DNA from 3 places in the Dietzia sp. 111N12-1 genome. Region 3 is predicted to be linked to each of the others. Evidence: riboswitches for the same ligand, from Rfam matches in the RefSeq annotation. Region 3 holds a riboswitch; each other region holds the start of a gene.
The links. A riboswitch is a leader RNA that binds a small molecule or an ion and turns the genes downstream of it on or off. The one in region 3 is predicted to bind thiamine pyrophosphate.

Region 1 (9,544 bases), on a different contig from region 3:
GCGCCGGACGCCCGTTGCCCGAGGCGTCCCCAGCAGTTGGCCGAGAAGTACAGAGTGCCGCCGGTCTTCCATTCGCCGGTGAGCCGGTCCTGGTAGCGGCTGTTGCTGGCCACCCGGAAGGTGAACACCTGATCGTCGCCCACTCTCCGGGTGGTGGGGTCGGTGATCACGGTTCCGCGGACGGTCGTGTGGGTCTCGTTCATGGGGTCACTCCTGTCACGTTCGGCCGACCGTGCGTCGGCCTCGTGACTTGCAGCGTGCCCCACCTCGTCGTCGTCACCCCTCGTTCCCACCGCCCGCGGTGGCCGCCCTGTGGAGGGGGGCGGGGGTGTGGAGAACCGGCGCCTGTGACGACGACGAGGTGTTCGGTCTCAGGGCCGGCGGTCGGCGCGGGACATCTCCCGGAGCATCTCGTTGTAGGCCTTGAGCTCGGCATCGTCATCACGGTCGGCCTGCCGCTCGCCGCGCCGCGCCTCGCGCATGTCGCTCTGGTACCACTGCCACGCCAGGGCCAGCATGACGATCACCAGCGGGATCTCCCCCGCTGCCCACGCGACGCCACCGCCGACCTGCTGGCTCTGCAGCAGATCCGGGATCCACGGCAGGCCGATGCCCGAATACCAGGACTCGGCCAGCACGGTCTTGGTGTTCATGAGCAGGATGCCGAAGAACGCGTGGAACGGCAGCGAACTCAGCAGGACCATGAGCTTGTACATCGGCGAGAAGTGCCGCGGCGCGGCGTCCACGCCGATGATCACCCAGTAGAACAGGTAGCCGCTGATGAGGAAGTGCACGTTCATGAACATGTGGCCCAGGTGCTCCGAGGCCAACGTCTGATAGAACCCGCCGAAGTAGATGAGGTAGAAACCGGCCACGAACTGCACCGACGCCACGATCGGGTGGGTGAGGAAGTGCGAGAGCGGGTTGTTGATGAACTCCACCAGCCACTCGCGGGGCCCGGGAGGGTTGCCGCGACCGGCGGCCGGGAGTGCGCGCAGGGCCAGTGTGAACGGGCCACCGAGCGCCAGGAGGACCGGCACCAGCATCGAGATGAGCATGTGGCCCACCATGTGGCTGGCGAAGTCGGCCATCATGTACATCCCCATGCCGGAACTGGTGGTGAGGAACAGGATCACGCAGCCCGCCACCCAGAACGCGGTGCGGCTCAGCGGCCAGGCGTCCCCGCGGCGGCGCAGGCGCACCAGGCCCCAGAGGTACAGGCCGAGCAGGACCACCGCGGCCAGCCCCAGGACCAGGTCGAAGCGCCAGGTGCCGAAGACCGTTCCGAACGAGAAGGGCCCGGGCAACTCGAAGCCCAGTAGCGCCTCCTGCCTCGTGGGCACGTACAGCGGCGCCGGCGGCGGGGTGCGGCCGAGAGAGACCGACAGACCCAGGGTGCCGGCCATGACGACGGCCTCCACCACGATGATCCGCAGCAGCGTGGGCCGGTCGACCGGCGCGTTGGCCCCCGTCGACTCGATCTTGGCGATGATCCAGCGGCGGATCGCCAGACCGAACAGCGCCAACAGGCACAGCGCCAACGCCTTGGACACCACCAACAGTCCGTAGGTGGAGGTGAGAAGGTCACCCGGGTGCAGGCGGACGAGCGCGTTGATCACGCCCGTGAACCCGAGGGCGACGATCGCGACCGTCGCCACCACCGAGTAGCGGCGCAGGGCCAGGGCGACGCGCGAGCCGCCGCGCCACGTGTGGGCAATCACCGCGACGAGCCCGCCGATGTAGAAGGCGGCGCCGAACAGGTGGATGATCAGCGAGTTGGTGGCCAGGTCGTGCGCGGTGCTACCCGAGGCGTGGCCCGTGGCCGCGACCGGAAGCAGCGAGAGGGCGGTGACGCCGAGCCAGATGACCGACCAGCGCCAGCTCAGCGTGAGTCGCTGCCCGATCCCGGCGACCAGCGCGATGATCGCGGCCCACCGCCACGAGGACGCGATGTCGATCTGGTTGATCGCGACCAACCACTGGTCCGGCGGGAGCGACTGGAGGAAGGTGCGCCCGGAGACGTCCGACAGGGTCAGCGGGATGAGCAGTGCCGCGGCGATCGCCCAGGCGATGTTCGCCCACGACGAGATCTGCTGCATGCGGTAACCGTCGACGTCGAGGGTCTTGTCCTTCTGCGGCGGGGTGAAGAACGCCGCGAACAGCGCCGCCCCCACGGCCACGGCGGCGAGGAGCTCGGCGATCGACCGGAGCGCCGGGAGGCCGGCCGTGGTGAGCGGACCCGGATCGGGCACGCCCACCAGCTCGAGCGCCACCTCGGCGGACATGGCCGACAGTGGGATCACCACCGCGGCCGCCACCGCCGCCAGGAGCAGTACCAGGGCGACGATGTTGCGGGTTCCGAACCGCCCGGCGGTGGCGGGGGCGGTCTTCGACGACGTCATGACCACCATCGTAGGAACCGCGGCGCCCCCGGGCCGATTCGCCACTGTCGGACCCACCCCCCGGATCGGTTACCATTCTCCCGGCGACGCCCCACGCGCGCGTCGCCAGGCCTCCGTAGCTCAGTGGATAGAGCATCCGGTTTCTACCCGGCTGGTCAGGGGTTCGAATCCTCTCGGGGGCGCACTCATGCCGACACGGGCCGGCAATCCGCTCTCCACTGACGGCGGCCCGCCCGCGCCTCGCTCCAGCCATGGACGCACATCAGATCCCGAGACGTGCCGGTGGTACGTTCGGACTTCGAGCTGATTCGCAAGATCAGCTTCGATGACACGGGGTGCCCCTACCGAACGGGGCTGAGATCACACCCGCTGAACCTGAACTCGTTCACACGAGCGGAGGAATGTCAGATGCGCTGGCATGGGCTTTCGTGAGCCGCCCAGGAACCACGGCAGTGGCGTTAAATGGATTGGGACACACCTATCCGGGCGCGCTCCGCCCGGTTCTCGCAGACCTCAACCTGTCCGTTCCGGTAGGCGAGCACATCGCCGTTGTCGGACGCAGCGGATGCGGTAAGTCGACGCTGCTGTCGGTGATCGCCGGCCTCGTCGAACCGACCACCGGGACCGCCGCCGTCCTCGATGACCGCCGGCCCGCACGACGCCTGGAGTCCTGCGCGTTGATGCCCCAGGGCGACAGCCTGTTGCCCTGGCTGTCCCTGCTCGACAACGTCGCGATCAGTCTCCGCAACCAACGAGTGCGCCGGCGCGTGGCCCGATCCGAGGCCCAGCGCATGCTGGACCGTGTGGGACTGGGCGCCTGGTCCGATGCCCGTCCCTCAGCCCTCAGCGCGGGCATGCGCCAGCGCGCCGCTCTCGCGCGGGCTCTGCTGGCGCGCAAACCCGTGCTGCTGGCCGACGAGCCGCTCGGTGCGCTCGACGCGATCACCCGTGCGGAGGTCCAGCAGTGGCTCCGCGACACCATCACCCACACCTCGGCCACCCTCGTCATGGTCACGCACGACGTCGATGAGGCGCTGCTCCTCGCCGAACGCGTGGTCCTGTTGGCACGAGACGAGGCCCACGCCCCGGCGCGTGTGGTCCGCACCTGGTCGGGTTGGTTCAGCGACGACCGGCCCCGCGAGGTCCTCCTCGGGGACGAGGACTTCGCCACAGTTCGCCGGGAAGTGCTCCAGGCTCTGGCCCGGGAATCGCACCTCGCCGAGGGCGGAACCGACCGATGACCGTGCGACTCCTCCGGTCCGCCGCCCCTGCCTGCGTCACGCTCCTACTGGTCCTCGCCGCGTGGATCACGGTCACCACGCTCGAGCTCGTGCCCGAGTACGTCATTCCCTCACCCCTCGCCGTGCTCGACTCGCTCGTATCCACCTGGCCCGACCGGCTGGGCTCGGCCACATTGCTGACCGCCACGGAGACCGTCGTCGGGGTGGTCCTCGGAGTGGTCGTCGCGGTGGCGGTGGTGATCGTCAGCGCATTCGTGCCCACCATCGGGCAGGCCATGACCCCCCTGCTGGTCGCCTCCCAGGCCATCCCGGTCATCGTGATAGGCCCACTGTTGACGATCTCCCTCGGCTACGGCATGGCGCCGAAGGTCATCGTGGTGGCCCTGCTGTGCTTCTTCCCGGTCGCCCTCAATCTCCTCTCCGGAATCCGCTCGGTCGACGCCCGAATGATCGACACCCTGCGGAGCCTGCACGCCACCAGGTGGTCGCTCTTCTGGCGGGTGCGTCTGCCCTTCGCCGCGCCTCGCGGCTTCGCCGGGTTGCGCGTCTCGGTCACCTTCGCGCCGGTGGCCGCCGTCTTCGCCGAGTACACCGGCTCCACCAACGGCCTGGGCTACCTCATGCTCCAGGCGATCCCCCGGCTCCAGACCGATTTCGTCTTTGCCCAGGTGGCGGTGCTGACGATCATGTCCAGCGTCCTCCTCGCCAGCGTGACCATCCTCGAACGCCTGATCTGCCCGTGGAACACACCCACCGGGGAAAGGAACCCATCATGACGGACACACGACCCAGCAGGATCCGACGCCGGACTCTCTCGCGACCCGGGGTGAGCGTGCTCGCGATCGCGGCCGCAGCCACGGTGGCTCTGACCGGGTGTCAGGCGGCCCCGGACACCGCCGCGCCCGGAGCCGCCGAGTCGGGAGCCACCGACAACGCCCCGGTCAGTGTTCTGCTCGACTGGAGCCCCAATCCCGACCATGTGGCGCTGTACACCGCGCAGCACACCGGCACCTACACCGACGCCGGCGTGGACGTGACGTTCACGACGCCGTCCAACACGGCCGACGCCGCCCGGGAGGTGTCCCTGGGGCGGGTCGACCTGGCCATCTCCTACGAGCCCGACACGCTCATCGCCGTCGAACAGGGACTCGACGTGATCTCGGTCGCGGCACTGATCCCGACGTCCTTGACCTCCCTGATCGCCAGGACGGAGTCGGGCATCACCTCCGCAGCCGAGCTGGAGGGCAAGACCGTGGGGTTGTCGGGGCTGGCCTCCCAGGAACCGACCCTCGACTTCATCGCCCGTGAGGCCGGAATCGATCCTGACTCGATATCCACCCCCAATGTGCAGCAGAGTCTCAACCAGTCGCTGCTCACCGACCAGGTGGACGCGATCTTCGGGGCGTTCCGCAACATCGAAGGCGTGGAACTCGGCGCCCGGGGCGATGTCGAGATCATGCCGGTCACCGAACTCGGGGTGCCCGACTACGCGGAATTGGTGATCATCGCGAACCCGAACCGGCTCGCCGGCGACGCCGACTATGCCGAGCGCGTGGGCGACTTCCTCACCGGAACCGAGGCCGGGCAGCAGGCCGCGTTGGCGGACCGCCGGATTGCCCTCGAGTCCCTCACCCCGGTGACCGAGGGCTCCTACGAGCCCGACATGCTAGAGAAGATGATCGACGCCACGCTGGCGCTTCTACCCGAGGAGGATTTCGGGCGGCAGACAGCCCGGGACTGGGCGGCCTACGCGTCGTGGATGCATGGCAACGGACTGCTGGAGACCGAGGTCGACGGCGCCGCGGCCATGACCAACGACTACCTGCCCCTGTCCGGCGGCTAGATGGTCTGGTCACACAGATCGTGGCCATGACGTCTGCGGCCGCGTTCCGCACCGGGCAGGCGCCGTTCCTACCGGTCGGGACGCGTCCGCATGGTCCGGGGCGACGGGCCTGGTGGAACTCACTCCTGCGCCTCCCCGAACCGGGCGCGGTAGGACGACGGTGTCGTCGAGTACTTCCTGTCGAAGTTCTGCCGGAACGTCACCGCGCTGCCGAACCCACAGTCGCGGGCGATGTCCTCGATCGAGCGGGTCGTGGTCTCGAGCAGCGTCCGCGCGTGGTCGAGCCGACGCGACAGCACCCATCGCGCGGGGCTCGTGCCGGTGGTCGCGCGGAACTTCCGGGCGAAGCTGCGTCTGCTCATGCAGGCGTGTCCGGCGAGGTCGTCCACCGAGAGCGGCCGGTCGAGATTGGCCAGGGCCCAGTCGATCGTCTCCCTGATCTCCCCGTCGTCTCCCCCGTCGGGCACCGGCAGTTCCACGTACTGCGCCTGGTCACCCTCGCGGTGCGGCGCCACCACGATCCGGCGGGCCAGCACGGCGGCCTTCGCGGCACCGAGCCGGGATCGGACGATGTGGACGCACGCGTCGAGCGAGGCGGCCGTCCCCGCGGAGGTGATCACATCCCCGTGGTCGATGTACAGGTCGGACGAGCGGACGTCGACCGCCGGGTACCGCAGGGCGAGCTCCGCCGCACCCTCCCAGTGGGTGACGACGGTACGACCGTCCAGCACTCCGCTCGCGACCACGGGATAGGCACCGAGGCACAACCCCGCCACCAGGCTGCCCCGGGAATGGGCGCCACGCACGATCGATAACAGGCACGGATCCCGGTCGGGGAGTTCCGGAGACCATGAGGGGAAAACCAGTATGTCGGCCTGCTCCGCCGTCGCGGGCCCGTCGAGGTCGCCGAGCACGATCCCCTCGGCGGTGTGGACGTCTCCGCCGTCTGTGCTCCAGGTGTCGACCTGCCACCCGTCCGCGAGTCCGAGCCGGGTCACCTCGCCGAAGACGAGGAGGGGCGCCGCGAGGTGGAACATCGTGATGCCGTCGAACACGTGAACGGCGATACGCACAGATTGGCCCATTTCCATCGAAAGTGTTCCTTTGTGCCACTCACGGTAGCGCGGTCGGTCCGCGAGGATCGGGGTAACGGCCGAGTTCCCGGCCGTACCGCCTATCCGGAGGATCCACATGAGTTCGCAGAATCGCGCGTTGATCGTCGTCGACGTACAGCAGGAGTACTTCGACGGTCCGCTCGAGATCCAGTACCCACCCCGTGACGAGTCGCTCGCCCAGATCGTCCGTGCGGTCGACGCGGCGAGCGAGGCCGGCATGCCCGTGGTGGTCGTCCAGCACGACCTGCCGGAGGGCGCTCCGGTGTTCGCGAACGGCAGCGCCGGGTGGTCCCTGCACGCGGACCTCGAGAGCCGCCTCCAGCCGCAGTGGAAGCGCGTGACCAAGAGTTATGCCAGCGTCTTCGACGGCACCGGGCTGGTCGACTCGCTTCGGGAGCAGGGCGTCGACCGGGTGACGCTCGTCGGCTACATGACCAACAACTGCATTCTCGGCACCGCCGTGACCGCGGAACCGCTGGGCATCGCCGTGGAGGTCCTCTCCGACGCCACCGGTGCGATCCACATCTCCAACTCCGCCGGGTCGGTCCCGGCACAGCAGGTCCACGAGACGCTGATGGCAGTGCTCAACTCGAATCTCGCCGCGGTCGCCACGACCGACGCCTGGGTCGAGTCCGTCTCGTCTGGGGCCGAGCTCACCGGCAGCGATCTGGGCAGTTCCGCCATGCAGGGCCGCGCCGAGCACTGACCGCGGGACGTCGCGAAGGGCCCGGCCGACCGAGGCACTCGCCCCGGGCGGCCGGACAGCCACTGCGTGGCCCCGCGATCAGCCCGCGGCCTCCCGCAGCCGCGCCAGCAGCGGCTCGGCGGCCTCCTCGAGGAACCGGTCGAGGGTGGAGTCGCCGATCTGGATCAGCGCGATGTCGGTGTACCCGGCCTCCCAGTAGGGCCGCACCTTCTCGACGATCGCGTCGAGGTCGGGCCCGCACGCCAGCTGCTCCCCCACGTCCTCGGGGCGGATGAACTGGGTGGCGGCGGCGAACCCGGCGGTGGTGGGCAGGTCGGAGTTCATGGCCCACCCGCCGGCGAACCACCGGAACTGGTCGTGCGCGCGCTCGACGGCGGCGGACTCCGAGTCGGGGTCCCAGCTGATGGGGATCTGTGCGATCGCGCGGGCGCCGTCACCGATCCGGGTCTGGCCCTCGAGGCCGTTCCACTTCTCGATGTAGCTGCTCTCGGGCTCGGTGGCGATGAGGTGGTCGCCCAGCGGTCCGAGGTGCGCGAGGGCCTTCTCGCCGCCGGCGGCCACGCCGATCGGCACGCGCTTATCGGGTAGGTCCCACAGTCGGGCGGAGTCCACGCGGAAGTGCTCGCCCGAGTAGGTGACCAACCCGCCGTCGAACAGTTCGCGGATGATCTCCAGCGCCTCGACGGTCATCTCGTGGCGCTCGTCCACCGACGGCCAGCGCTGCCCCACGACGTGCTCGTTGAGGTTCTCCCCCGCGCCGATGCCGAGCATGAACCGGCCGTCGGACATGATCTGCATCGTCGCGGCCTTCTGCGCCACCACGGCCGGGTGGTAGCGCAGGATCGGGCAGGTCACGTAGGTGCACAGGTCGACCCGTTCGGTGACGTGCGCGACCGCCCCGAGCACGCTCCACACGTACGGCGCGTGCCCCTGCGAGCTGAGCCAGGGGAAGTAGTGGTCCGAGGCCACCTCGAAGTCGAACCCCGCCTGCTCGGCCTTGGCCGCGTAGCGCACGAGTTCCTTGGGGCCGGACTGTTCGGTCATGAGGGTGTATCCGAATCGCGTCATGCCTATCGATCGTGCGCGCGGCCGTCCCGCGATGCCACCGGTCCCCGCGTCGGATCGACGCCGCCGCACGTGCCTGGCTCCCTACACCCCCAAGCGGTTGCCGCCCGGCCCGGGGCGCGGCACCGTCGAACACATGACTACCCAGCGCGCTCTTCTCCTCGACGTCGACGGCACTCTCGTGGATTCGACCTACGTGCATGTCTGGACCTGGGTCCGCGCTCTCGCCGAGGCCGGTGCGCCGGTGCCGTTCGTGGACGTCCACCGTCGGATCGGCAAGGACGGTTCGACGATCGTGGAGGAGCTGCTCGATATCGCGGGGATCGACGACGACGAGGAGCGCGAGAGCATCGCGGGCCGGGCCAAGGACCTGCACGGTGAGTACTACGCCGAACAGGCCGAGTCGCTGCGGGTGCTCCCCGGTGCCCGCGACCTCGTGCGCGGCGCCAAGGAGCAGGGGTGGATCACTGTGCTGGCCACGTCCGCGCCGCCGTCGGAGTTCGCCGAGGCCCGCGAGTTGCTCGACATCGACGACTACGTGGACGCCGTGACGACCGGTGAGGACGTCGACCGGGCCAAGCCCGATCCCACGATCGTCGAGATCGCCCTGGAGCGCTCCGGTGTCGACGCCGCGGATGCCGTCATGGTCGGCGACGCGACCTGGGACGCGATCGCGGCGACCAAGCTGGGCATACGTTCGGTCGCGGTGCGCACGGGCGGCATCGGCGACTCGGAGTTCCGCGCCGCCGGGTTCTCGGAGATCGTCGACGACGCCGCCGCGGTGCTGGACCTGCTGAACGCCGGCCGGCTCTGACCGCACTCCCCGGCCCTTTCAGCGTGCGGGCTCCGCGTCCTCCCAGGTGCTCTCCGCCTCGGCGCGGCTCGGGGTGCGCACCGGCAGCAGCAGGAGCAGCCCCACCAGCAGCACCAGCCCTATCCCGGCGATGCCCGCGCGGTCCGCGGAGAAGGCCCACGTGAACAGCCCGAACAGCGCCGGCGCGAGGAACGAGACCGCACGGCCGGTGGTGGCGTAGAGGCCGAACATCTGGCCGTCGCCGCCGGGCGGGGCGAGCCTGGCCAGGAACGACCGGGACGCGGACTGCGCGGGCCCCACGAACAGGCACATCAGCAGCCCGAAGATCCAGAACATGCCCGTGCCGTCCACGACCAGC
Region 2 (9,544 bases), on a different contig from region 3:
TCGACGGCGGGCCGGGGTGAGCTCCCGAGGTGGTCCCGTACCCGCCCGCCCCGGCAAAGGACGGGGTCTGCGCGCCGTAGCCGGTCGGGGTCTGCGCGCCGTAGTCGGTCTGTCCGTACGAGCCCTGGCTGTACGGACTCTGTCCGTATGTGCCCTGGCCGTATGTGCCCTGGCTGTAGGTGCCCTGCCCGTACGGGTTCTGGCCGTAGGAGCCCCGACTCGCATCGTCGCCACCGGTCGAGTCGCCGTCGGCAGTGTTCCCCTGGGGCGGGTAGGTCATGGGGGTCCTCCGGGTAGCTGGTCGTCTGGGGTCAGACTACGTCCCGCTCCCCCGGCCCCTTCTCAGCCGCTCGTCGGCCGGCTGACAATGGTCACCGCGGGCCACGGTCACCGCCCCGCGTCTGTCACGGCTGGGCGACCAGGAGCTGATATTCCGGGAAGCGAACAAGGAACCGCCGCACGTAGCTGCAGACCGGCCGGATCTTGAGCTCGTCGAGCCGCATGCGGGTGAGCACCAGGCTGACCAGCAATCGCGCGATCCCCTGCTGTCCGTACCGCTCCTCGATCACGGTGTGGAGCAGGATGTAGACGTCGCCGTCCTTCTCGTAACCGACGAGACCCATGAAGGTCTCGCTGTCCCACAGTTCGAAGCGGTCTCTATCGGTGTTGTGGACCAGCTTGAGCGACGTTACAGGGGACATCAGAACTCCTTCGGCAGGGCGTGTTCCACCCGCGATGCTACTCGTCGGGTTACGCTCGCCCCGGCACAATCACATACTCGTCCACACGGGAGTCCGCTTCGATGCGCGGGCTGAGAGGACGACCAGCCGGGTCGTCGACCGTAGAACCTGTCCGGATCATGCCGGCGTAGGGAGATCAGGAAACACCATGGGCACAGCTTTATTCGCCGACGGCACCGACGGCACCCCGATCGACGCCGTGACGTGCGGCCCCATCCATTCCAGCAGTAAGGCTCATCTCGAGGTGCCCGGTGAGTTCGGTGACGGCCAGCGCGTACCCGTGCGCCGGATCGCGCTCACCGACGGCACGACGTTCGACGTCTACGACACCTCCGGCCCATATACCGCGTACGCGGACCCGGCCGACTGCCATGACCTGGGCGCGGGCCTCCCGCCGACCCGCCGCGAGTGGTCCCACCCCGGACCTGTCCCCGCCTCGCCGGAGAACCCCACTCCCGTCCGGACGCAGTTGGCCTGGGCCCGGGCGGGCCTGACAACCCCGGAGATGCGGTTCATCGCCGTGCGGGAGGGAATCGATGTCGAGGTGGTGCGTTCGGAGGTCGCCGCCGGGCGGGCGATCATCCCGGCCAACCATCGTCATCCGGAGAGCGAGCCGATGATCATCGGCAAGCGCTTCCTCACCAAGATCAACGCCAACATCGGCAACTCGGCGGTCACCAGTTCGATCGCCGAAGAGGTCGAGAAGATGGTGTGGGCCGCCCGGTGGGGCGCGGACACCATCATGGACCTGTCCACCGGCCGGGACATCCACGAGACGCGGGAGTGGATCCTGCGCAACTCCCCCGTCCCCGTGGGCACCGTGCCCATCTACCAGGCACTGGAGAAGGTGGGCGGCGACCCGGCCCGTCTGACCTGGGAGTTGTACCGTGATACCGTCATCGAACAGTGCGAGCAGGGCGTGGACTACATGACCGTCCATGCCGGAGTGCTGCTGCGCTATGTCCCGCTGGCGGCCAAGCGGGTCACCGGGATCGTGTCGCGTGGCGGATCGATCATGGCGGCGTGGTGCCTGGCGCACCACCGCGAGTCGTTCCTCTACACCCACTTCGAGGAACTGTGCGAGATTCTCGCCCGCTACGACGTGACGTTCTCCCTCGGTGACGGTCTGCGGCCGGGGTCGATCGCCGACGCCAATGACGAGGCGCAGTTCGCCGAACTGCGCACGCTCGGGGAGCTCACCGGGATCGCCAAGAGCCACGGCGTGCAGGTGATGATCGAGGGTCCCGGTCACGTGCCGATGGACAAGATCGTGGAGAACGTGCGCCTCGAGGAGGAGTGGTGCGAGGAGGCCCCATTCTACACGCTGGGCCCCCTCGCCACGGACATCGCGCCGGGCTATGACCACATCACGTCCGCGATCGGCGCTGCCCGCATCGCCGAGGCGGGCACGGCGATGCTGTGTTACGTCACGCCCAAGGAGCACCTGGGCCTGCCCGAGCGGGACGACGTCAAGACCGGTGTGATCACCTACAAGATCGCCGCGCACTCGGCGGACCTGGCCAAGGGGCATCCGGGTGCGCAGGCCCGCGATGACGCGCTGAGTACCGCCCGGTTCGAGTTCCGTTGGCGGGACCAGTTCGCCCTGGCCCTCGACCCGGACACCGCCCTGGCGTACCACGACGCGACGCTGCCCGCGGAGCCGGCGAAGACCGCGCACTTCTGCTCGATGTGCGGTCCGAAGTTCTGCTCGATGCGCATCTCCCAGGACATCCGCGACTACGCCGCGGAGCACGGGATGGAAACGGTGGAGGCGATCGAGGCGGGGATGGCGGAGAAGTCGGCCGAATTCTCCGAACTCGGTGGCCGCGTCTACCTGCCGATCACCGAGTCGTAGTTCTCACCGGCGGCGAGGGCCGCGCCGGTCCCCACCGCGCCCGACGGGCCGGGACGTCGGTGCTCAGTAGGTCGGATCGGCCGACCGAGCTCAGGCGTCTCGGCGCAGCGTCATCAGCACCCCGACGACCCACAGAGCCACGCACACGGCCGCGAACCAGGCGAACGCCGGCCACTCGCCCCACGTGATGTACCCGCGGACGGTCTCGCCCTGGGTCCAGAAGTCACCGTTGGCGAACGGCATCCAGGCGGCGATGTCCTCGCCGACCCGCGGGATCAACGAGACCATGCCCTCGAGAGCCAGTATCCACACCAGGAACAGGGAGATCGTGCCGGCGGCGTTGCGCATGATGTACGCCAGGCCCGTCACCGCGATCGTTCCCAGTGCGGCGTAGACGGGGAAACGCCACAGGTAGGTCAGCCCGTCTCCGGAGAACGGGGTCCAGCCCTCGTTGCCGGAGAGCGCCCCGGCCACGAGGAGGGCGAGGATCACCGCGACGGCTGTGACCACCATCGACAGCACCGTGAACAGGGCGGTCTTGGCCACGATGGCAGGCCAGCGCGACGGCGTCGTCAGGAACGTGGCCTTGATGGTGTGATAGCGGTACTCGCCGGTCACACCGACGATCGCGGCGATCCACGCCAGCAGGACGGTGAACGCACTGACGCCGAGGATCGCGAACAGCGGGTCACTGCCGCCGCCGGGCGCACCGGCCATCGGGTCCCCTGTGGCGGGCTGCTCGAACTGGCCGATGACCACCGCGAGCACCACTGCCAGGCCGATGCCGATCGCGTACAGCCAGTAGGCACTCTTGGTGGTGGTGACCTTGATCCACTCGGACTTCAACTGGTTCATCGGGTGGACTCCTGACCGTGGTACTCGACGTCCTGGTCGGTGAGGGCCATGAAGGCCTCCTCCAGCGACGCCCGCTTCTCGTGCAGTTCGTGGACGGTGATCCCCAGGCTGGCGGCGACATCGCCGACCTGCGGCGCGCGGAGGTTCTGGATGAGGAAGACACCCTGTTCCGCGTCGAACGTGGCCTCGATGCCCTCATCGCGCGCGGCGGCGGTGAACTCGTCGACGTGCGGGGTGCGCAACACCACCGAGGATGTGGCGGCGTCCAGGAACTCCTCGACGGAGGTCTGCGCGCGCAGCTTGCCGCGGCCGATCACGACGAGGTCCTGGGCGGTCTGCGCCATCTCCGACAGCAGGTGCGAGGAGACGAGCACGGTGCGGCCCTCTGCGGCGCGCGCGTGCATGAAACGGCGGATCCACAGGATCCCCTCGGGGTCGAGTCCGTTGACGGGCTCGTCGAACAGCAGGACCTCGGGGTCGCCGAGCATGGCGGTGGCCAGACCGAGTCGCTGGCGCATGCCGAGCGAGTATCCGCCGACCTTGCGGCCGGCGACGTCGGTGAGGCCGACCAGGCCGAGCACCTCGTCGACGCGGCCCGGGGCCACCCCGCCCGCCGCGGCGACCATCCTCAGGTGCGCGCCGGCGGAACGGTTGGCGTGGGTCCAGGACGCGTCGAGTAGACAGCCCACCTTGTGGGCGGGGCGATCCAACTCGCGGTACGGGGTGCCGTTGATCAGTGCCTGCCCGGACGTGGGGGTGTCGAGACCGACCATCATCCGCATCGTCGTGGACTTGCCGGCGCCGTTCGGGCCGAGGAATCCGGTGACGACGCCGGGACGGACCTCGAAGCTGAGGTCGTCCACGGCGGTGGAGGCGCCGAAGCGCTTGGTGAGATTCCGTACCTCGATCATGGACCCCAGTCTGCCTGCCGGGGTGCGGGCAGCGTGCGTCCACCTACTCAGCCCGCGTACAGGTAGTGCAGTACTAGGCTCGTGACCATGGATGACGCCATGCGCGAGCCGGATCGCCACCTGCCGTCGGTCCGCGCCTCCGACGCCGAGCGCGACGCCACCGCCAGGCTCCTCCAGGAGTCCTTCTCGGAGGGGAGGCTCACGCTCGCCGAATTCGCTGACCGGACCTCGCGGGCGTCCGCCGCACGGTTCCGGTCCGAGCTCATCGAGCTGACGCACGACCTGCCGATCGCCCACCACGAGCACGACTCGACGCCCGCGACCCGGCCGCACGGGGCCCCGGCGCGTCGCGTCACCGGGGCCAGCGGGCCCGCCTCCTCGCTGGCGATCATGGGAGGCGTCGAGCGGGCGGGGGCGTGGACCCTTCCCTCCGTGCACACCGCGTTCGCGCTAATGGGCGGCATCGAGATCGACCTGCGTGGTGCCTCGTTGCAGTCCCACGAGACGACGATCCGGGCGTTCGCGATCATGGGCGGCATCGACATCTACGTCCCCGACGACGTGCGGGTGGAGGTCGAGGGGATCGGCCTGATGGGCGGATTCGGCGAGGAGTCGGGGCACTGGAAGCCGGACCCGCGCCCGGTCCGCCAGGCCCCGCCCGGCGCCCCGGTCATCCGGGTCGCCGGGCTGGCGCTCATGGGCGGGATCGGCGTGCGGCGGGTGCCGCGCAGCGAGGACTGACCGCCGGCGGGGTGGCGGGCGGGTCGCGCATGCTGTCGGGCGGCCGGTAGGGCCTCAGTCGACCGGCGGGCTGGACGCCTGCGCCCAGAAGCGTTTGGGGATCCGCCCCGCGAGGCGGGCGGCGCGCCCGGCCCGGACGGCCTCGCGCATCGCGGCGGCCATGAGCGGCGGGTTCTCCGCCCGGGTGACGGCGGTGGCGAGCAGGACGCCGTCGCAGCCGAGCTCCATGGCGAGTGCGGCGTCGGAGGCGGTGCCGATCCCCGCGTCGCAGATCACCGGGACCCCGGCGCGCTCGACGATCATCTCCAGGTTGTGCGGGTTGCAGATGCCCAGCCCGGTGCCGATCGGCGCGCCCAGGGGCATGACCGCAGCGCAGCCCACGTCCTCCAGTCGGCGGGCCAGGACCGGGTCGTCGGTGGTGTAGGGGAGGACGACGAAACCGTCGTCGACCAGGTCCTCTGCGGCCTCCACCAACTCCACCCCGTCGGGCAGGAGCGTGCGCTCGTCGGCGATCACCTCGAGCTTGACCCAGTTCGTGCCCAGCGCCTCCCTCGCGAGCCGGGCGGTCTTCACGGCCTCGCTGGCGGACCGGCAACCGGCGGTGTTGGGCAACGGGCGGATGCCGAGCTCTTTCAGCATCCCGAGCAGCCCGAGTCCGCCGGCGCCGTCCATGCCCAACCGCAGGTCGACCTTGCGGATCGACACGGTGGTCAGGGCGGTGCCCGAGGCGATCAGTGCCTCGCGCAGGACCTCCTGGTTGCCGGCGCCGCCGGTGCCCGTGATGAGCCGCGAGGAGATCTCCTCGCCCGCGATCACCAGGGGCGAGTCCAGCACCGCGGCGACGTCAGACGGGTACGCGGACGGCCCTGCGACGCCGCGAACCGGGGTCGCGGCCGAGGTCGGGTCAGCCACCCTGGACCGCCGTGAGGACGTCGATCTCCGCGCCCGCACCGAGCAGGGCGTCGCCCCAGCCCGAGCTGGGTACCACCACGCCGTCGACGGCGATGGCGACGCCCTCGTCGGGCAGGTCCAGCTCGGTGACGAGTGCGCGGACGGTCGCGCCGTCGGCCAGGGTGCGGTCCTCCCCGTTCACCGTGACGATCATGGGCCCTCCTAGTTCCGGGTCGCGGCTGTACGTCTCCACCGTAGTCGCCGGCGCGGGGTGCCCGTAGTCGCCGGCGCGGGGTCCCCGGCGACGTCGATGCGGTGGGCCCACAGCGACCGGCACCCGGGCCCCACGGCGCCCGGCACCCGGGGCTCACCCGCGGGCAAAGCGGTCGGGAGCGGCCGCACGCGCCGCCGCCGGACCGCGCACCGCGTGCAGTGCCGCCCAGACCGCCGCGACGGTCACCGGGGTGAGCGCGATGCCGTTGCGGCCGTGCCCGGTGGCGTGGATCACGCGCGGGCCCGTCGGGTCGGCGCCGAGGAACGGCAGGTTGTCCGGTGACATCGGCCGGAGCCCGGCGATCGCCTCGGCCAACTCGTACTCCCCGATCCCGGGGAAGATCGTCTCGGCGTCGGCGAGCAGGTCGCGCACCCCGGCGACGGTGACCTGCCGGTCGTCGCCGTGTTCGTACTGCGTGGCGCCCACGACCAGACCACCGTCGCGCGGGACCAGGTACAGCGGTCGCCCGCGGACGAACGCCCGCACCACTCCCCGGGGCGGGTCCTCGCAGCCGGGCCGGGCGCGTAGCCGGAGCACCTCGCCCTTGACCGGGCGCACCGGCAGCCCCGCCAGTTCGGCGGACCCGGAACCTGCGGCCAGGACGATGCGGTCCGCGTCGACGTCGTCGAGCGAGGTCACCGCGCTGCGCACCCACCTCACACCCTCGGCGCGGCAGGCGCGGGTCAGGGCGGCCAGCAGGACGCGGTTGTCGACGGCCCCCTCGGAGTCCATGCGATAGGCGGCGCGGGCGACGCGGGCCAGGGACGGCTCGGCCTCGCGCAGCTCACGCCGGGTGATTCGGCGCAGGTCGGCGTCGGTGGAGTCCGGCTGGCGGGCGGCCCACTCCATGGCCATGTCGAGGTCACGGGCGTCGGCCTCGTCCACGGCCAGCATGTGCGTGTGGGTGGCGGTGCGGACCGGCGGGCCGGGAGGGACGTACGGCTCGAGGGCGTCCAGCATGTCCGGCCACCGCCGCAGGGAGTCCACTCCGAGCGCGAACACTGCCTCCTCTCCCGGCCAGGCCTCGCTGAACGGGGCGAGCATGCCACCGGCCACCCACGCCGCGGCCGCGGCGGGCACACCGTCGGGGCCGGACTCGTCGGGCTCGTAGATCACCACTTCCGTGGCCAGCTTGGTCCTGGCGGCCGACCACGCGCAGGCCAGGCCGATCACCGAGCCGCCGATCACGGCCAGCCGCCGGGCCCCGATACGCGCGATACCGTTATCCGCGGCCTCCCGGGCCACGGCGGCGGCAGCGGCACCGGCACCGGCACCGGGGCGGAAGCCGTCGTCGGCGGCGGGACGGTGGCCGTCGTCGTCGGCGGCGGCGCGGGAGGTCATGACGCCCAGCCTAGTGGGGCCCTGGCCTACGGTTGTGACCATGACCTCCCGCGCCGACCGCCTCCGTGCCCGCCTCGCCGATGCCCGTCTCTACCTCTGCATCGACGCGCGTCGACACCTCGACGAGCAGGCGCGCCAGCAGGGGTGGTCGGGGGACTTCCCGGCGCTGCGCAGGGACGTCACCGCGGCTCTGGCGGGCGGCGTCGACATCGTGCAGCTGCGGGACAAGAACTCGGCCGGCGAACGCGACCTCGGGCCGCTCGAGGCCGGGCACGAATTGCGGGCCCTGGCGGTGATGCGCGAGGTGTGCGATTCCCACGGGGCGCTGCTGTCGGTGAACGACCGCGCCGACGTCGCCGTGGCGTCCGGGGCGGACGTGCTGCACGTCGGGCAGGACGACCTGCCGGTGGAGTGGGCGCGCCGGATCGTCGGAGACGACGTGGTGCTCGGCCTGTCCTGCCACGCGGTGGACGAGGTCGACAGGGCCGCGGCGAACCCGCTGGTCGACTACTTCTGCACGGGTCCCGTGTGGCCTACGCCGACCAAGCCGGGCCGCGTCGCGCCGGGACCGGACCTCGTGCGCCACGCGGCAGGGACCACCGTGGGGTCGGGGTCGGCTGCGGGGTCGGCTGCCGGGTCAGGGTCGGCTGCGGGGTCGGCCGGGACGCCGTGGTTCGCCATCGGCGGGATCGACGCGACGAACCTGCCGGAGGTGCTGGCGGCGGGTGCGACCCGGGTGGTGGTGGTCCGAGCGATCACCGGCGCCGCCGACCCCACCGCCGCCGCCCGCGAACTCCGCGCGGCCCTGACCTAGCCGGTCGGCGGTGTCGGTCTAGCGCGCGGCCTCGGTCCGGACAGCCGTACTCTGACCAGCCCCGCCCCGGAGAGCCCCGTCCCGGTCCGCGTCCGTCCGGTCAGCCGATCCCCGCGGAGACAGGCCCTCCCCGGTCAACTCCTTGCTCAGCGTCCTGCGCAACACCTGCCGGGGCTTACGGCCCAGCGAATCGCCCTCTCGCCGTCGTCGTCCCCATGACTCCGGCGCCAGCCCCGGCACCAGGGTGAGGGCCTTGCCCAGTCCGCGCGCGGGCCACTCGACGGTGGCGTGATCGACCTGCACCGTGGCGCGGCGGCCGCGCAGTACGAGGGTCATCACCCCGTTGTCGAACCAGAGTCCGTCGGTGACCCGCCACCGCGCCTCGGGCTCCCGCACCCCCACCGCCCGGGCCAGGCGGCGCGTCAGGGCGGGCACGGGCTCGCGGACCGACAGACGGTTCACCGCCCGGATCGACTTCTGTAGAGGATTGCGGAACGGCGACATCACCAGCTGATGGACGCGGGTGGTTGAGTCCACCACCCGCTCGGCGGTGAGGTCGACCTCCTCGAGGTACGAGCAGTGCACGTCGCCGCCCAGCAGGAGGATCGAGGCGGGCGCGGGCCCGTGATCGCCCGCCGCCACCTCGGTGAGCAGGCCGACCAAGTCGTCGAAGCTGTTACGGAACGCCGCCCAGTGCTCGAGGTCCACGGTCAGGCGGATCCATTCGCCGACCCGCGCGGTGGCCGGCTTGTCGGGCTGGTCGCGGGACACCGCCTCGTTCCAGCCCTCGAGGTCGTGCAGGGCAGGCAGCATGAACGCCGGGAGGGACGAGCCGATCACCAGGTGGTCCACGTCGGCGTCCAGGCAGGACTCGCGCGTCCACTGCCATTCGTTGGCGTCCATGACCCGCCGGTCCTGCGGGTCCAGATGCCGCGACGCCCGCACGTCGAGCATCACCACCCGCACCCGACCGAAGTCACGCTTGAAGCTCCACTGCTCGGTGCGGCGCTCGGAATCGGTGGACAGCGCGAAGTCGTCCAGCAGCGACTCCCTCTCCGCGTCCGAACCGGCGGACCGCAACGCCCGGTACATCTCGTTTCGCTCCAGCTCGTCGGGGGCGAG
Region 3 (9,544 bases):
GGTCGAGCAGGTCCGCCAGTACGTCGACGCGGGGCTCAACCACCTGGTCTTCCACGCCCCCGGCCACGACCAGAAACGCTTCCTCGACCTGTTCACATCCGACCTCGAACCGCGTCTGCGTCGCCTCGCGTAGGCGCCGTGGGCGGGCCTGTGACGCGCCCGGCCGCCCGCCCCGGTCAGGCCCGAGTGAGCAGCAGCGGCGCTGCCGCAGCCCGCGACCAGCGTCCGCCCGCGAAGGTCAGACCGATCAGGCGCCGGTCGTCGAGCGGGCGGAACTCGTCCCGGACCCAGCGCCACGGCATCGGGCTCGTGGCGCCGTACGAGCAGACGATCACCTGCCGGCCGTCGAGCCACGAGGGCTCCAGCGTCACCCGCATCGGTAGGGTCTCCCGCGGCGGGCGGCCCTCGTCGTCGTCGACAAGGTTTATCGCGCCGCCCCCGGAGGCGAAACGCTTGCCCTGCCAGCCCGGCATCCCGCCGAGGGCGATAACGCGCGGTGCCACCACCCTCAGCGGTGCCGGGCCGACGAACGTGACGAGGTAGTCGCCCGGGGCGGGCAGATCGGTCGGCGGTGTGGCCTGCGAGAACAGGTCGCGCAGCCGGCCGAGCGAGGAGGGCAGGGCGGTGGTCACGGGGCTCCGATCGTCGGGGGCGTTCGCCGATCCTAGGACGGTTGTCCAGCCACGCGGGACAGATCGGCAGTGTGGCTTCGCGTTCAGCCGGCCGCGGGTGGCCTAGGCTCGCACTCGACACGGGGTGCTGCCCATCCGGACAGCTGAGATCACACCCGTCGAACCTGAACTGGGTAGTTCCAGCGGAGGAATGTCGATTCGTCGCCCCGGGCGGCGTCGCCTCGCAGTCGTGCGGTCGCCGTGCGGCGGGCAGGTGGGCATCGCGCTCCCCGTGGGGAACCACCGGGAAGCGAGTGGAATGCGTATCAACGAGCAGGTCGTCCTGGTCACCGGCGGAGCCCGCGGACTCGGCGTGGACATCATCCGCGCCTTCTCCCGAGAGGGCGCCCTCGTCGTCGTCAACTATCGACGCAGCGAGGCCGCCGCCGCCGACCTCGTCCGTGAGCTCGGCGAGGACCGCGCCGTCGCACTACGCGCGGACGTGACCGACGACGACGAGGTGCGCGCCCTCTTCGACGCGGCCCGCGCCCACTTCGGTCGACCGATCAGCACGGTCGTCAACAACGCGCTGGCCGACTTCGAGTTCAACGGCGATGCCAGGCCGCGGCCGGAGACCCTGACCTGGGAGGATTTCGACTCCCAGCTGCGTGGCGCGGTCAAGGCCACCCTCGCCACGACCCAGGCCGCGCTGCCGGGGATGCGCGAGGCGGGGTTCGGGCGGATCGTGACCATCGGCACCAACCTGTTCCAGCACCCGGTGGTGCCGTACCACGACTACACCGCCGCCAAGGCCGCCGCGCTGTCGCTGACCCGCACCCTCGCCGCCGATCTGGGGCCGGACGGCATCACGGTGAACATGGTCTCCGGCGGTCTGCTGCGCACCACCGACGCGAGCGCCGCCACGCCTGCGGAGGTGTTCGACCTCATCGCCTCGGGGACGCCGCTGCGCCGCGCGATCACCCCGGCCGAACTCGCCGACGCGGTGCTGTTCTTCGCCTCCCCGTGGGCGCGCGCCGTGACCGGGCAGAACCTCATCGTGGACGGGGGACTGGTCAAGGGGTAGCCGATCCGGGCTCGAGGCTCTCGCGTGCCGACGCCGGGACCCATGACAGTTGTCACCGGTGAAGTCGTGACAGGCGGCTCTTCTGGCCGTCCTCGCAGGTGAGCGAGGGTGGAAGCATGGTTATCCACCGCTCCACCCGCCCCCGGGACCCAGGCCGCGTCGGCGCCGTGATCGACACCGACGCGCCCGCTCCCGCCCTCGAATTCCACGACCTGACCCAGACGTTCACCCGGCCTCGCGCCGAGACGGTCCACGCCCTCCGCGGCATCGACCTGCGGATCGACCCCGGCGAGGTGGTGGCGCTGCTCGGCCCCAACGGTGCCGGCAAGACCACCGCCCTCGACATCGCGCTCGGCCTCACCGAGCCGACCGGCGGGCGGGCCCGAGCGTTCGGCGCCGTCCCCAGACAGGCCGTCGCCGACGGGCGGATCGCCGCCGTCCTCCAGACCGGGGGACTGCTGTCCGACCTCACGGTCGAGGAGACCGTCCGGGCCATCGCGGCCCTGTACCGGGACCCGCTCTCCGTGGGCGAGGTACTCGACCGGGCAGGGATCGCCACGATCGGCCGCCGGAAGGTCTCCCGCTGCTCGGGCGGCGAACAGCAACGACTCCGCTTCGCCCTGGCGCTGCTGCCGGATCCCGACCTGCTCATCCTCGACGAGCCGACCGCCGCGATGGACGTGGGCACGCGCCGTGAGTTCTGGTCCACCATGCACGCCGAGGCCACGTCCGGGTCGACCGTCTTATTCGCCACCCACCACCTGGAGGAGGCCGAGGCGTTCGCCGACCGCATCGTGCTCATGGCCCGCGGCCGGATCGTGGCCGATGGCCCGGTCGAGGCGATCCGTGCGATGGCCACGGGCACCCGCCTCACCGCGGTCTGGACCCCCGGGCCCGGTGAACCCGCACCCCACGACCTGCCCGGGGTCACCGCGGTGGAACGCACACCCACCCGGGTCATCCTCACCAGCACCGACAGCGACGCCACCGCGGGCGCGCTGCTGCGCGGGACCGCCGCCCGTGACCTCACCATCAGCCCGCGGTCGCTGGACGACGCCTTCGTCGCCCTCACCGCCGCACCCGACACCACAGCCCCCGACACCACCGACCCCGACACGACCGACCCCGACCAGGAGGCCGCCCGATGAACGCCACCTACTGGGCCATCGACCTGCGCCGCACTCTGCGCGACATCACCAACATCTTCTTCATCGCCGGACTGCCGCTCATCATGTACCTGGTGTTCGGCAGCGCCCAGTCCTACCGGGACGAGCCCGTCGCACACGGCAACGTGGGCTCGGTCGTCATGATCTCCATGGCCGTCTACGGCGCCGTCACCGCCACCACCTCGATCAGCGGCGGGGCCGCTCTCGAACGCTTCCAGGGCTGGGGACGTCAACTCGGGTTGACCCCGTGGAGCAGCACCGGCTTCGTGATCACCAAGTCCGCCGTGGCCATGACGGTGGCGGCTGTGCCCGTCCTCTCCGTGGGGCTCGTCGGCGCGCTCACGGGGGCTGAAGCCACGCCGCTCGCGTGGGTGCTGGCCCTGGCCGCGGCGTGGATCGGGTCGGCGGTGTTCGCCGGGTACGGACTGACCGCCGGGATGGCGTTCCGCTCCGAATCCGCGTTGGGCGTGGCCGGTGGGAGCCTGGTCCTGTTCGCCCTGGCCGGCAACCTGTTCATCCCGCTGTCGGGGACCGCGCTGGAGCTCGCCCGGTTCACGCCGCTGTACGGGATCAACGCGCTGGCCCGCTTCCCGCTCACCGGCGGGGTGGTGACCGAGTCCGTGACCGACCCGTTGTGGCTTCCGCTGCTCAATGTGACCGCGTGGGCCCTCATACTGGGGACGACGGCAACAGTTCTGGTGCGTCGCCGTCGGGGCCGGGACTAGAGACGGCAGGGGAGGTCGGGTCGATGACGACGGGCAGCAGAACCACCTGGCGCCGGGTCCGGGACGCCCTCACCAGCCCGAATGTCCTGTTCTCCCTGATCTGGCAGGTCTTTCTGATCTACCCGGTCCTCGCCGTCGTCTATTCCGGCGCGCCCACCGCACCCACGGTGCTGGGCCTGGCCTCCGTCGCCGTCTTTTCCGCCGTCTACCTCGCCGGCTTCGCCTCGCCCGCCGTCACCCGCGACTACCCGCTACACCTGCGCAGGACGGCGCGCCCCACCCGAGATGCGTCGACGCTCGCGGCCCGTGGTGAGTCGCCGCTCGCGTCTCGCGGTGAGGCGCCGCTCGCGGCGGACGAGAACTGGCTCGACCACCCGGCCGGGACCCCTGCGCCGCTCGGCCTCGGCTACCTGGCCGGACTCGTGGTGTGCGCGTTCGGAACCCTGCCGGCCGCGGGGATCAACGGCCCGACCAATTTCCTGCCGTTCATCGCCTGCTTCACCGCCGCCGCCTGGCCGCTGCGGCGCAGCGTGCCCGCCGCGGTGGCGCTGATCGTCCTCGGGTGTGGCGCGGCGCTGCTCGAGAGCAACGTCGCCATGCTCATCCCGTGCTTCCTGGTGATCCCGGTGGTCCTGTCGATGATCGGCACCCGCATCTCCGTGGGCATCAGCGACCGCGAGGGCCACTACCGGCGCGCGCTCGGGGTGGTGGAGGAGCGCGAGCGGATGGCCCGGGACCTCCACGACGTGCTCGGCCACACCCTCACCGCCCTGACCATCCGCGCCCAGCTCGCCCGGGCCCGACTCGACTCCGACCCGGATATCACCCGCGCCGAACTGGAGAACATCGAGACGCTCACCCGCACCGCGCTGGCGGAGATGCGGCAGACCGTGTCCGGGATGCGCGTCGCCGATCCCGCGCGTGAGCTCGCCGACCTCACCGGATCCCTCCGCGCCGCCGGGATGGACGTGCGCGTGGACGGCACCCCGGATCTCGTTCCCGCGCAGTACGCGGTGCTCGTCGCGTGGACCCTGCGGGAGGCGGGCACCAACATCGCCCGGCACTCCGAGGCCCGCCGCGTCACCGTCGAATTCACCGCCGGCGGCGTGCGCCTCACCGACGACGGCCGGGGAATCCACGCCCGCCGGGAGGCCGGCTCCGGCACGGGCGAGGGGCCCGGCACGGCAGGGACCGGCACGGCGGGGCGCGGGCTCGAGGGCCTCGCGGCGCGGGCCGCGGACGCGGGCGCACGGTTCGAGGTGCGTGACCGCAGTGCCGCCGCGGCCGGGGTCGGGGCGGCCGGACCCGGCAAAGGCTGGCCCGGCGCCGAGACCCACGAGACCGGGACCGTCGTGGCAGTGGGGTGGGCGCGATGAGCGAGGCCGTGCCCGGCTCCGCACCCGCTGCGGCGCCGATCCGACTCGTCCTGGCCGACGACCAGGCGCTCGTCCGGGGTGGCCTCGCGGCGCTGCTCGCCCTGGAACCGGACATCGACGTGGTCGCCGAGGTCGGACGCGGGGACGAACTCCTGGCGGCGGTCGAACGTCTCCGGCCCGACGTCTGCGTGGTGGACATCGAGATGCCGGGTGGGGACGGCATCACCACCACCCGGCGGATCCGGGAGGAGCACCCGGACGTTCGCGTCCTGATCGTGACCACCTTCGGCCGCCCCGGATATGTGAGCCGTGCGCTCGAGTCGGGGGCCGGCGGGTTCGTGGTCAAGGACACGCCCGCCGGCGAGCTGGCGGACGCGGTGCGGAAGGTGAACGCGGGCGAGACCGTCGTGGACCCGGTCCTGGCCCGTGACTCGATGGTCTCCGGCCCCGACCCCCTCACTCCCAGGGAGAAGGACGTCCTGCGTCACGCGCTGACCGGGGCCCGCGTCGCCGACATCGCCGCCGATCTGGTCCTGTCGCAGGGCACCGTGCGCAACCACCTGTCCTCGGCGATCGCCAAGACCCACACCACCACGCGGGGCGAGGCGGCGCGGGAGGCGCAGGCGCGCGGCTGGCTCTGACGGCCCCGGGGCGTGGTTTTCCCGGCCCAGACCGCCCGGGGCGCGGGTCCTCACAACCTCGCCCGGGGGGCGCGGGTTCTCACAACCTCGGCCCCGAACGCGAGAACCGGCCGACCCGCGGTGAAGCGGGGTGCGGCCGGCCGCGTCAGATCGTGTTGTGACCGATCAGGCGATGCCGGTGCCCTCGTCGGCCGCGGGGGAGGTGTTGGTGCCACCGTCGTTGATCTCGAAGCGCGTCCACTTGCCGTCCATGTCGACCTCCATGGCGTAGCCGAGCGAATCCTCCGGGACCTCGACCGTCTTGAACCAGTCGTAGGCCTTGGTGTCGTCGGCGAACTCCTTCTCGTCGATCACGTTCTGCTCGGGGTCAATCACGCGGTAACGGGGCATGCTTGCTCCTTCGTCTCGTGGGAAGTTGAGTTCTCCTCCGCAGTGTGGGGGATTCGACGTCGACTCGCATCCGGACGGGGGCCACCCGTCGCGCGTACCGTCGATGCAGCTACACGACCCAGGAGGCCCGCCAGTGAGCACCGACCCCACCTTCACGCCCTCCGACCAGCCCGACGCCGTCCAGCCGGACGAAGCGGCCCTGGTCGATCCCACCTCCAAGTACGAGGTGGAGATCCCGATGCAGTCGCAGCCCGTCCCCGGGCTGGCCTCCGAGCTCGACCCGCCGGCCGACCACGGCGAGACGTCGTATGTCGGCCACGGTCGGCTCACCGGCCGGCGGGCGCTCATCACCGGCGGTGACTCGGGAATCGGTCGGGCCATCGCGATCGCCTACGCCCGCGAGGGTGCCGATGTTGCGATCGGCTACCTGCCGTCCGAGCAGTCCGACGCCGACGAGGTCGCGCGACTTGTCCGCGAGGCCGGGCGGACGTGCGTGCTGTTGCCCGGCGACGTGGGCGACGAGGAGGTCGCCCGGGGGACCGTCCGCGACGCCGTCGCCGGGCTCGGCGGAATCGATGTGCTGGTGCTCAACGCCGCCCGGCAGACCTACGTGGAGAACCTCGAGGACCTGACCTCCGAGCAGTGGGCGGAGACGATGAACGTCAACATCTCGGCGCCGTTCTGGATGATGCAGGAGGCCCTGGGGCATCTGCAGCCGGGCGCGAGTGTCATCTTCACCTCGTCGGTGCAGGCCTACACCCCGTCACCGGGCCTTGTGGACTACGCCACCTCCCGCGCGGCCGTCAACACCATGTCCAAGGCGCTCGCCCAGCAGCTCGCGCCCCGGGGGATCCGCGTCAACGCCGTGGCGCCCGGGCCGTTCTGGACGGCGCTGCAGGTGACCGGTGGGCAGAAGCCGGAGAAGCTGCCGTACTTCGGCCAGAAGAATCCGCTGGGCCGGCCCGGTCAGCCGGTGGAGATGGCGGGCGCGTATGTCTACCTGGCCTCCGAGGAGTCCTCGTACACGACCGGCAACACGCTGTCGGTGACGGGAGGCGCGCCCACGCCCTGAGCCGGCCCAGCGCAGCCGCCCGTTGGTGCAGCCGCCCGCCGGGTTGGCGTCTCGCGTGAGCCGCGGTGCGCGCGAGACGCCAGGTTCGCGGGCGGCTGTGCTGTGGCCGGGCAGGCGCTCGCGCGAGACGCCATCCGCGGGAGCGCCTGCTGGCTCGGGGCGGGAGCGTCTGCCGGGTGGCGGCGGGCGGGTGTGAGTGCGGCGGCCGGGCGGGCCGGGCTCAGGGGTGGCGCGCCGCGTGCGCCGGGTGGACGAGGTGCGGGGGCAGGCCGACGGCGGGGGCGCGGCCCGGGCGCGAGGCCAGCCGGGCGGAGACCGAGTCGGCGCACGCGCTGACCGCCCGGGTGGCACGGGCGACGGCCCGACCGGTCATGCGTCGGCCCGGGGCGACGGCCACCGATCCGATCGCGCGGCCGTCCGCACGCAGGACCGGTGCCGCGATCGAGGCCACCGCCAGGTCCGCGGCGGCGTCGAGCTCCGCGTTGGTCACGTCGAGTTCCGACAGCTCCACGAACAGTTCGGACACGCGGTCACGGACCAGGGCACCGATCCCGGACGCCTCGAGGGAGTCGGCCATCCGGAGTAGTTCGCGTCGTGCGGGGGTCAGTCGCTCGATCGACCACCCGCGTCGCGCGATCTGCGGCAGGACAGTCTCGAGTCGATCCCGTGCGGCGGGGGTGAGCCCCGCGGAGTCGGCGAGCCAGCGGCGCTGCTCGACCACGGGGAGGCGGGCCGCCAGTTCGCGGGCGAAGGGCGCACGCACCGGGACCACATGACCGACGGGCATGACCTCCCGGGAGGCGGTGCGCATGCCGGCACCGACCGAGTCCACGACCTCGGCCATCCCGTCGCGGAGCTCAAAGACCACGGCGGCGATGCCGGTGGCGTCGGCCAGGGCCTCGAGGGGCTCGCGGGCCGCCCGGACGAGATCGACCTCGGCGCCCAGCGCCGTGCCCACCTCGCGCAGTCTCGGCCCGGCACGCCACCCGCCGCCGACCTTCTCCGCCCAGGCCTGGGACTCCATCTCGGAGAGCACCGCGTGGAGGGTCGACCGGCTGGCGCCGGCGACGCGCGCGAGCTCGGCCAGGGGCAGGGGAGGGCCGTCGTTCGCGAGGGCCTCGATCACCGAGAGCGCCCGATGGGTCGGTTCGTGTCGCATAGTCGACAGGGTATGCCTGTTATTCGACAGGGGCATGCCAGATGCCCTCGCCGAGGTGCATATCGCGGCTCGGCGGGCGCACGATGGTGCGGATGCCCGATGGCAGACAGATCTGTCTGCCGTCAGCCGCCCGGTACCCCGGACGGTCCACGACACTGGAGGTCGCATGACGACGAGGTCGGCGGTGACGCTCTCGCATCTCGACGCGCTCGAGGCGGAGTCCGTCCACATCTTCCGCGAGGTAGCCGCGCAGTTCGAACGCCCGGGGATGCTCTTCTCCGGCGGCAAGGACTCGGTGGTGATGTTCCACCTCGCCCGCAAGGCCTTCTGGCCCGCGCCGATGCCGTTCCCGCTCATGCACGTGGACACGGGACACAACTTCGACGAGGTGATCGAGTACCGCGACCGGGTCGTGGCGGAGACCGGCGTCCAGCTGCTCGTCTCCCACGTCCAGGACGACATCGACGCCGGCCGCGTGGTCGAGGAGACCGGTCCGGGCACCAGCCGCAACCGGCTGCAGACCACCGCCCTCCTGCGCGGCATCCAGGAGAACCGCTTCGACGCGGTCTTCGGCGGTGCCCGCCGCGACGAGGAGAAGGCCCGCGCCAAGGAGCGCGTCTTCTCGTTCCGTGACGCGTTCGGCGCCTGGGACCCCCGCGCGCAGCGCCCGGAGCTGTGGAAGCTCTACAACGGCAACCACCGCAAGGGCGAGCACATCCGGGTCTTCCCGCTGTCCAACTGGACGGAGCTGGACATCTGGCAGTACATCGAGCGCGAGGACATCGACCTGCCGCCGATCTACTACGCCCACGAGCGTGAGGTCATCGAGCGCGACGGCATGCTCCTGGCCAACACCCGGTTCCTCGAGACGCTGCCCGGCGAGGAGGCCCGCACCGAACTGGTCCGCTTCCGCACCGTCGGCGACGCCACCTGCACCGGCTGCGTCGAGTCCGACGCCGCCGACAACGCCGCCGTCGTCGCCGAGGTCGCGGGCACCCGCGTCACCGAGCGCGGCGCGACCCGCGCCGACGACCGGATCTCCGAGGCCGGAATGGAAGACCGCAAGAAGGAGGGCTACTTCTGATGAGCACCCCGACCACCGCCGGTTCGGCCCCCACCACCGCGGTCCCGAACCCCGAGGCCGCCACCGTGGAGACCGGCCACACCATGTCCGACCAGGCCCAGTTGCTGCGCATCGCCACCGCCGGCTCCGTCGACGACGGCAAGTCGACCCTCATCGGTCGGCTGCTGTTCGACTCCAAGGGCATCTTCGAGGACCAGCTCGCCTCCATCGAGGCCACCTCCGCCAAGCGGGGCGAC

Region 1: linked by a shared signal. The riboswitch ahead of AYO52_RS16515 (ABC transporter ATP-binding protein) and the one ahead of AYO52_RS10985 (3-oxoacyl-ACP reductase) in region 3 are both predicted to bind thiamine pyrophosphate.
Region 2: linked by a shared signal. The riboswitch ahead of thiC (phosphomethylpyrimidine synthase ThiC) and the one ahead of AYO52_RS10985 (3-oxoacyl-ACP reductase) in region 3 are both predicted to bind thiamine pyrophosphate.

What each region holds. Positions count from the first base shown of each region.
Region 1 covers NZ_LSSV01000093.1:97,347-106,890, forward strand. The annotation lists gene AYO52_RS16500 (single-stranded DNA-binding protein) at 1-203, opposite strand, end outside; gene AYO52_RS16505 (cytochrome c oxidase assembly protein) at 372-2,402, opposite strand; tRNA gene AYO52_RS16510 (tRNA-Arg) at 2,512-2,584, shown strand; TPP riboswitch at 2,724-2,821, shown strand; gene AYO52_RS16515 (ABC transporter ATP-binding protein) at 2,870-3,643, shown strand; gene AYO52_RS16520 (ABC transporter permease) at 3,640-4,419, shown strand; gene AYO52_RS16525 (ABC transporter substrate-binding protein) at 4,416-5,486, shown strand; gene AYO52_RS16530 (GlxA family transcriptional regulator) at 5,606-6,559, opposite strand; gene AYO52_RS16535 (isochorismatase family protein) at 6,678-7,307, shown strand; gene AYO52_RS16540 (TIGR03557 family F420-dependent LLM class oxidoreductase) at 7,386-8,375, opposite strand; gene AYO52_RS16545 (HAD family hydrolase) at 8,509-9,186, shown strand; gene AYO52_RS16550 (MFS transporter) at 9,205-9,544, opposite strand, start outside.
Region 2 covers NZ_LSSV01000082.1:35,919-45,462, forward strand. The annotation lists gene AYO52_RS15450 (CD225/dispanin family protein) at 1-280, opposite strand, end outside; gene AYO52_RS15455 (GNAT family N-acetyltransferase) at 405-701, opposite strand; TPP riboswitch at 777-891, shown strand; gene thiC (phosphomethylpyrimidine synthase ThiC) at 889-2,595, shown strand; gene AYO52_RS15465 (ABC transporter permease) at 2,686-3,450, opposite strand; gene AYO52_RS15470 (ABC transporter ATP-binding protein) at 3,447-4,361, opposite strand; gene AYO52_RS15475 (DUF1707 domain-containing protein) at 4,449-5,102, shown strand; gene AYO52_RS15480 (thiazole synthase) at 5,157-5,936, opposite strand; gene thiS (sulfur carrier protein ThiS) at 6,007-6,207, opposite strand; gene thiO (glycine oxidase ThiO) at 6,361-7,608, opposite strand; gene thiE (thiamine phosphate synthase) at 7,649-8,422, shown strand; gene AYO52_RS15500 (alkaline phosphatase D family protein) at 8,441-9,544, opposite strand, start outside.
Region 3 covers NZ_LSSV01000038.1:231,640-241,183, reverse strand. The annotation lists partial or broken gene AYO52_RS10995 (LLM class flavin-dependent oxidoreductase) at 1-133, shown strand, start outside; gene AYO52_RS10990 (hypothetical protein) at 177-632, opposite strand; TPP riboswitch at 743-840, shown strand; gene AYO52_RS10985 (3-oxoacyl-ACP reductase) at 931-1,695, shown strand; gene AYO52_RS10980 (ABC transporter ATP-binding protein) at 1,812-2,843, shown strand; gene AYO52_RS10975 (ABC transporter) at 2,840-3,586, shown strand; gene AYO52_RS10970 (histidine kinase) at 3,610-4,962, shown strand; gene AYO52_RS10965 (response regulator transcription factor) at 4,959-5,603, shown strand; gene AYO52_RS10960 (hypothetical protein) at 5,769-5,993, opposite strand; gene AYO52_RS10955 (SDR family oxidoreductase) at 6,127-7,065, shown strand; gene AYO52_RS10950 (IclR family transcriptional regulator) at 7,286-8,224, opposite strand; gene cysD (sulfate adenylyltransferase subunit CysD) at 8,391-9,308, shown strand; gene cysC (adenylyl-sulfate kinase) at 9,308-9,544, shown strand, end outside.